Candidatus Ruthia magnifica str. Cm (Calyptogena magnifica): one gene and its partner. The protein of the gene in region 1 interacts with the protein of each later gene in a pairwise test. Links are inferred from orthologs where the notes say so. Each region holds a gene or a part of one and is shown on either strand. Other genes may lie near its edges.

Region 1 (4,738 bases):
AATCCAAAGATATTTTAAGAAAAGATGGTAGACTGTCTATTATTAGTTTTCACTCGATTGAAGATCGTATTGTTAAACATTTTATTCAAAAAAATTCACGACAAAAAAACTTGCCAAAAGGCTTGCCTATTATTGACTATAAAATTGAAAAAACTTGCCTGAAAAATTTAGGCAAGTACTTTGCTAGTAAGGCAGAAATTAGTAGAAATAAACGTGCTCGTAGTGCAATTTTACGAGTAGCGAGCAAAAATTAAAATGCGCTTAAATATCAATAAAACCAAGCTTAATATCGCGTTAATACTAGGTGTGGTTGCGTTGAGTATTTTAACCATTTATTGGCATCATCAAATGTATCTTTTATATACTCAGTCAAAACATATAGAAGCACGAAACCAGCAATTAGTTGCTCTACACAAACAATTGTTAATCAAACAATCACAAACAACCAGTGGCAGTGAAATCAAAGCTAAAGCTCTAAAAATATTAAAAATGCAAGCACCTAAAAGACAAATAGAATTGTTACTATGAGTGGAAAAATATCAACTATTTCAAAAGCATTGATACTAAGGCGGGTACAAAATTATTGGCACAGGCAAGGTGCAATTAAGTATTTTTTTATATTTCTTTTTAGTGTTTTTTCTTATCAAACCACTTCTATATCACAATCTAATATTATAGGTTTATCAATACAAAACAGAGCTTATCATCAAGCCACTAGTTTAGAGACAAAAATCGCACAACGAGGTGATATCCTAGATAGAAATGGACATATTCTTGCCAGTAATTTGCTATTAAAACGCCTTAATTTAGACCCAACACTAATTCAGGTTGAATTTATTCCAAAATTGGCGCGTATTCTAGATATAAAAGTTCAAACACTCAGTAAGTTGCTTGCATCAAAACGAAAAATTGGTTCAAAATATCTAATTATTAAAAAAAATATCACACTCACTGACCCTATTATTAACAAATTAAAACAATTAAATTTAATGAGAATTTTAGTCTGTGCAAACAAAAATATTACTAATAAATTAAGTTTCATTGAACGCACCTTAAACACCTTAAACCTACAAAAAACAAAAACAACCTACACCCTGGTTAAGCAATGTAAAAAAGCAAGGATTGCTGGTGTAGCATTACAACAAGATACAAAAAGATACTATCCAAAATCTGCCTCACTAGCACCACTACTAGGTCGAGTTAATGCCAATAAGAAAGGCGCCTCTGGTATTGAAGGAGAATTTGAAAATAGACTTGCTGGGCATAATGGACAAACACTAATTAATTTTAAAGCCAATACCAATGAGGCATATTTCAATTCTAAAACAATCATTCAGATACAACAAGGGCAAAACATAATGTTGACCATTGATACTGATATTCAGTACCATGCTTATGAAGCTATTAAAAAAGCAGTTCAAAAGCACGAGTCAGATTCAGGCTCAGCCATTATTCTTACACCAAATGGTGAAGTGCTGGCCATGGTGAACTACCCTGCTGACAATCCAAATGATAATAGTACTTACAATGCTGAGCATTATCGTAATAGAGTACTATCTGATAAAGTAGAACCTGGTTCAACCATGAAACCATTTACCATGCTTTTGGCATTGGATAAAAACCAAATAACAGCCACTGAAGATGAATTTATTGATGTTTCAAAACGCATTGGCCATATCAAACCAGATGGTAAATATAAGCAAATGACGATTAAAAAAATATTGCAAAGATCTCACAATCTTGGTACTGTTAATATCTCCGAAAGACTTGAACCAGAAGCTATGTACAACACTTGGAATAAGCTGGGATTTGGCCATCAACTAGACCTTATACCAAGCATTGAAAATTCTGGTTCATTAAGACACTTTAACTCATGGACATTAAGTGATAAACGCACCTTATCATTTGGTCATGGTCCAATGGAGACTAATCTGGCACAATTAGCCAGAGCTTATTTAGTATTTGCCAATAAAGGTGCGATACCGCAATTAAAACTGATTAAAAATACCAGTACTGAGAACATAACCCAAGTATTTAACAAGCAATCTATTGCAAAAATTGCTCAGTTATTAAGCACAGTTACCTCAAATCAAGGGTCGGGATATCGAGCGCAAATTAAAGGCTACAATGTAGCTGGCAAAACAGGAACGGCAGAGATGGTAGTTAATGGTTCATATAATAAAAAAGGCGCTAAGCGCACTTTCTTTACTGGCTTTGTACCTGTTAAAAAACCTAAATATATTATGGCAGTGAGGCTTGATTATCCTAAAAAATGCTATACCTCTTGGAACCCCAATCTTCGAAGCAAATGCGAAGGGTCAAACTCAGCGGCAATGGTATTTAAAGAAGCAATGGGACATATTTTAAACAATGATGTTTCAATTAAATTAAGCATGAAAAACTAACTTTTAAGTTTGCCTTTTCTTGCTTGTAAGCTCTTTGTATATTCTATTTCATTTGTGATTAATAAAGCATTTTCATTTTTTTGTTTTTTTTCAATTTTTAACAAGGCATCTAAAAATTCATCTTTATAGTCGTAATTTTTTAATACTTTTTTCTTATTGTACAAATCAAGCAATTGTTGTTTCTGAGGGAATGGTTTTATTATATCTTCTAAAGTAATATCCTCTTGCAACAAAGCTGAATTAGCCAAATTTTGCAACACATCTGCATCATTAATTTTTCTCACCCTAAGTTCTACCGTTTCATCAATCATAGAAGGATAATTTAGCAATAAGCCAATCATTTGATCAATTAATGAATTACTACTCTTAATGGGTGCTGATATTAGTGCTTTATAATTGTCATCACTATCATAGAAATCAGATATAGGTGGCTCTTCATAATTTTTCGGTATGTCAAATGTATTGATTTGAACGGGTGTATCTTGTCGTTCTAATATATATTTAATCTGTTCAATACTTTGATTAACTTCACCTGCTAACCCTTCTAGCAACTGTTGTTGGTAAATCTTATAATTTATTTTTCTTAGCAATGTTGATACTTTTTCTAAAAATAAGGTTTTACCTTCAATTGTGCTAAAATCTAACTCTGCCTTAATATGGCTAAATAAAAATTGACTCAAGGGTTGTGCATTTTCAATACGTGTTACAAATACTTTACTTGATTCTTTTTTAACCAAACTATCTGGGTCTTCGCCATCTGGCAAAAATAAAAATTTAACAGTTATACCGGTTTTAATCACTGGCAAAGTGACATTTAATGCTCGCCAAGCGGCTTTTTTCCCAGCATTATCACCATCAAAACAAAAAATAATGGTATTTGTTACACGCGATAAAATATTTAAATGCTCTATCGTAGTTGCTGTACCTAACGTAGCAACCACTTGTGATATACCTACTTGATGAAGAGCAATCACATCCATATACCCCTCTACAACTAATATATAGTCAATCGAACGTGAATATTTACGCGCATGATACAAGCCATAAAGCTCTTTTGATTTTGAAAAAATAGGCGTTTCAGGTGAATTTAAATATTTTACCTTGGTATTATTATCAAACGTCCGACCACCAAAAGCAATAATATTGCCTTTAGCATTATGAATGGGAAACATAAGACGATCTTTAAAAAAATCGTAATATTGTCCTGAACGGTATTGATCATCACATAGTAATCCCATCGTTTTTAAATCAGCAATATTTTGGTCATTTTGTTCAAATTCAGATAGCAAATTACTACTAGGTGGTGCAAAACCTAGCTCAAAATACTTGGCAATTTTGCCGCTAATACCTCTATTTTTAGCATAATTAACCGCTTTATCTTTCGCAGGAGATTGTTTTAATTGCTGAATATAGAACTGTCTAACTCGCTGCATTAAGTTTCGATAACGAGCTAATCTTGAATCTACAGATTTAACATTCTCATCATACACCACGCTAATGCCTAATTCACCAGAAATGGTCTCTATCGCCTCAACCAAGCCTAGATTATCAAACTTCATAACAAAATTAATCACACCACCACCTTCGTCACAACCAAAGCATTTATACATTTGCTTTTCAACTGAAACGCTAAACGACGGGGTTTTCTCATGATGAAATGGACAACATGCTTTGTAATCTTTGCCTACCTTTTTAAGTGGCACACGCCGATTAATTATGTCAACAATATCTACACAATTAGGTAAATCATCTTTAAAATCTGCATTAACAAACGGCATTTTCTGTATTAATATTTAAGACATTTAAAGTGATATTTTAATGACAAAAACAAAGTTTTATCATCCTAAATTTATACCCACTTGGGCTTTAATTGGCTTGATGAAACTAACCGCTAAATTACCGCTTAAAATCCAGTTAATGATGGGTAAAATAATAGGCAGGGGATTATATCCATTGTTAAGTAGACTTAGAAAAATTGCTTTTGTGAATATCTCTAAATGTTTTCCTAATAAAAATAAAGTTCAAGTAACACGTTTAGTTAAACAGCATTTTGAAGCATTAGGCATTGGACTGTTTGAAATATCAAATTGCTTTTATTTAAGCGACAAAAAACTCAAGCAACGTTATAACATTGAAGGCTCTGAGATTTTACAAAACGCCTTAGACAAACAACAAAATATCATTTTACTCGTTGGACATTTTACAACCATGATGCTTACTGGCAGGATGCTACTACAAAACTTTGATTTTGCTGATGTTTACCGCCCACAAAATAACGCCTTATTTGACAATAAAATGCAAAAAATATTCACCCAACATGGCAGTTTGATGAT
Region 2 (2,830 bases), 230 kb from region 1 along the record:
ATTTGTTTAATTTGATTTTTGTTAATATTGAGCAAAGTTTTTTCTAACAATTCAATCGTTAAATCTTTTTGTTCAATCAGTATGCCAGCGTTGCTATCTGCTAAAATCTTGGCATTGTAAAATTGATGATTATCAATGGCATGAGGCAGTGGGATTAAAATACTAGGCGTGGCTGACAGCATCAATTCTGATACTGTCATTGCACCTGCTCTACAAAGTACAACGTCTGCCCAAGCATAAGCGTTTGCCATATCTTTAATAAATTCGGTTACTTTCACAACGTTGTTTTTATACTGAGCTTTAACTGCATCAAAATGCAGCCTTCCAGTTTGATGCCAAATATTAATATTAATATTAAGCTGTGTGGAGATATCATTAATAGGCTTTGAGCCTAAAGAGCCACCGATGATTAATAAGTTTAATTTTTTGTTATTAGTTTGTTTGTCAACAGAACTGAACGCGATAGGATTACCAGAAGTGGTGGCGCTTTTAATAAAAGTATCATCAAATGCTTGAAAAGTTTTTTTAGCTATTTTGTTGAGTATTTTGTTGGTTGTTCCTGATATAGAGTTCTGTTCATGAATCACCAGTGGTATTCTAAAAATACAAGCCACTAAGCCACCAATACCAGAGGTAAAACCACCCATGCCAAGCACAATATTAGGTTTAAATTTTAGAAAAATGCCCATTATTTGCAACGTAGCGTAACTAAGTAAAAAAAGTGCTTTTATTAGGCTAACAACGCTTTTACCACGCAAGCCAACACTATTCACTGTGTGTAGCTTAATGTTGTGTTTAGGTACGATTTCGTTTTCTATACCAACATTTGAGCCCAACCATTGAATATGAGTTGAGTGATTTTTAAGCTCATTGGCAATGGCAAGTGCAGGAAATATATGTCCTCCAGTGCCGCCAGCCATAATGAGAATTTTTTTAGACATAGTGTTTTTGTTTAGAGTATTCACAGCGATTTTCCATATCAATTCTGAGCAATATAGCCAGTGATATCAGTGTAAATATCATACTTGACCCACCATAACTGATCAATGGCAAAGTAAACCCTTTTGGTGGAATTAAGCCAAGATTCATGGCGATATTAACGCTAAATTGCATACTTAGCCAAGTACAAATACCAAAGCCAACATAAGAGCTATATTTGCGATTATTTTTAAGCGCATTTTTGGCAATTTTAAACCCTTTAAGAACAATGTAAGCAAAGGCAAACAACACAAACCACATACCAATAATGCCTATTTCTTCACCAATAATAGCAAAAATCATATCGGTATGTGGCTCGGGTAGTTTGGTGTATTTTTGAATGCCATTGCCTAGTCCAACACCAGTCCAATCACCTCTAGCGATACCGATTAATGCTTGTTTAGTTTGCCATACTTTTTCAGATTCGTTAAGCCATAAATCTTCTCGCCAAAAAGAAATTAGTCTTTCAACTCGATTGGGAATTTGAAAAAGAATAGTAATAAAAATAGTAATAACGCTTGCACCGACTATGAATAATTGTTTTAAGTAAACACCAGCAGTTAGTAGCATAGCAAAAGCAGTTGCAGAAATAATAAAAGTTGCACCTAAATCTGGCTCTAGTAATGACAAAAAACTTGATGAACCAATGATAATAAGTGTTTTAATAAAGCCCATATAAGGTTTTCTTAAATCCTTTTCTTGTCTAACCAAAAAGCCTGCCATGAATAAAATCATCACCAATTTCATCATCTCAGAAGGTTGAAACTTAAACAGAACAAAATTAATCCAGCGTGTTGAACCCTTGACAGTTTTACCGATAGGTTCTGGTAAAAACACCAACGCTAGGCATATCAGCGTAATTATAAAAAATAATTTAGAGTGATTTTTATAAAAATATAAGGGAATTTTAAGCACAGTGTAACCAAGGCTTAAACCTAAGATAATAAAAACAGTTTGTTTTATAAAGTAAGCATAACTATTAAAATGTCCAAGCGAGGCAGAAAAAGACAATATCCAGCCAAAGGTTAGTAGTGCAAAAATTGCAAAAAGTAGATTTTTATCAGGTAGTTGTCCAGTTTTTTCAAACATGAGAGATTAATAATTTTATTATTTTCTAAGCCATTCGAATTATACGCTCAAGAGTGGATTTATTCATATTAGTTAAGAACTGTGTTACTATTATGGGATAATATTTGTTTTGTAAAAACAACAAACTTATGATTTCTACTGCCAATATCACCATGCAGTTTGGTGAAAAACTTTTATTTGAAAATATCTCTATTAAATTTCAAGGTGGCAACCGATATGGTTTAATTGGTGCGAATGGTTGCGGTAAGTCAATTTTTATGAAAATTTTGACGGGTGAACTTACGCCTAGTAATGGCACCATTCATATTAGTAATGGAGAGCGTTTGGGTGTTCTTCGCCAAGACCAGTTTGCTTTTGAGAATTTTCGTGTGATTGATATGGTGATTATGGGCCATAGTGAATTATGGGAAATTAAAAAAGAAAGGGATAGAATTTACGCTTTGCCTGAAATGAGTGAGAAAGATGGTATCAAGGTTGCAGAACTTGAAATGCAATTTGCAGAAATGGATGGCTATATGGCGGAGTCTTCTGCCAGTGAGTTGTTATTAGGCTTGGATATCCCAGAAGAGCAACATTATGGGTTGATGAGTGAAATTGCACCAGGTTGGAAATTACGTATTTTGCTGGCTCAGGCACTGTTTTCAAATCCAGAAATTCTATTACTTGATGAGCCAACAAATAATTTAGATATTAACTCAATTCGTTGGCTAGAAGGCGTATTAAAAGAACGCAAGGCGACAATGGTTATCATCTCCCATGATAG

What was found. The genes of interacting proteins can lie anywhere in the genome.
Region 2: the proteins of RMAG_RS01520 (region 1) and RMAG_RS02510 interact in binary tests that used the Escherichia coli proteins (3 or more experiments, as listed by UniProt). The link is inferred for Candidatus Ruthia magnifica str. Cm (Calyptogena magnifica) from one-to-one orthologs.

Annotation. Positions count from the first base shown.
Region 1 is NC_008610.1:317,232-321,969, reverse strand. Bases 1-2,964 are described here. They hold RMAG_RS01520 (peptidoglycan D,D-transpeptidase FtsI family protein), read left to right. Parts: upstream 1-524; coding sequence 525-2,405; downstream 2,406-2,964. Other genes in these bases: dnaG (DNA primase), read right to left, coding at 2,402-2,964; RMAG_RS01525 (cell division protein FtsL), read left to right, coding at 256-528; rsmH (16S rRNA (cytosine(1402)-N(4))-methyltransferase RsmH), read left to right, coding at 1-254. Also shown: more of dnaG, read right to left, coding at 2,965-4,183; RMAG_RS01510 (LpxL/LpxP family acyltransferase), read left to right, coding at 4,224-4,738. UniProt on the Escherichia coli protein: Essential cell division protein that catalyzes cross-linking of the peptidoglycan cell wall at the division septum. Required for localization of FtsN.
Region 2 is NC_008610.1:546,269-549,098, forward strand. It holds RMAG_RS02510 (FtsW/RodA/SpoVE family cell cycle protein), read right to left. Parts: upstream 2,068-2,830; coding sequence 934-2,067; downstream 1-933. Other genes in the region: murG (undecaprenyldiphospho-muramoylpentapeptide beta-N-acetylglucosaminyltransferase), read right to left, coding at 1-941; RMAG_RS02515 (ABC-F family ATPase), read left to right, coding at 2,196-2,830.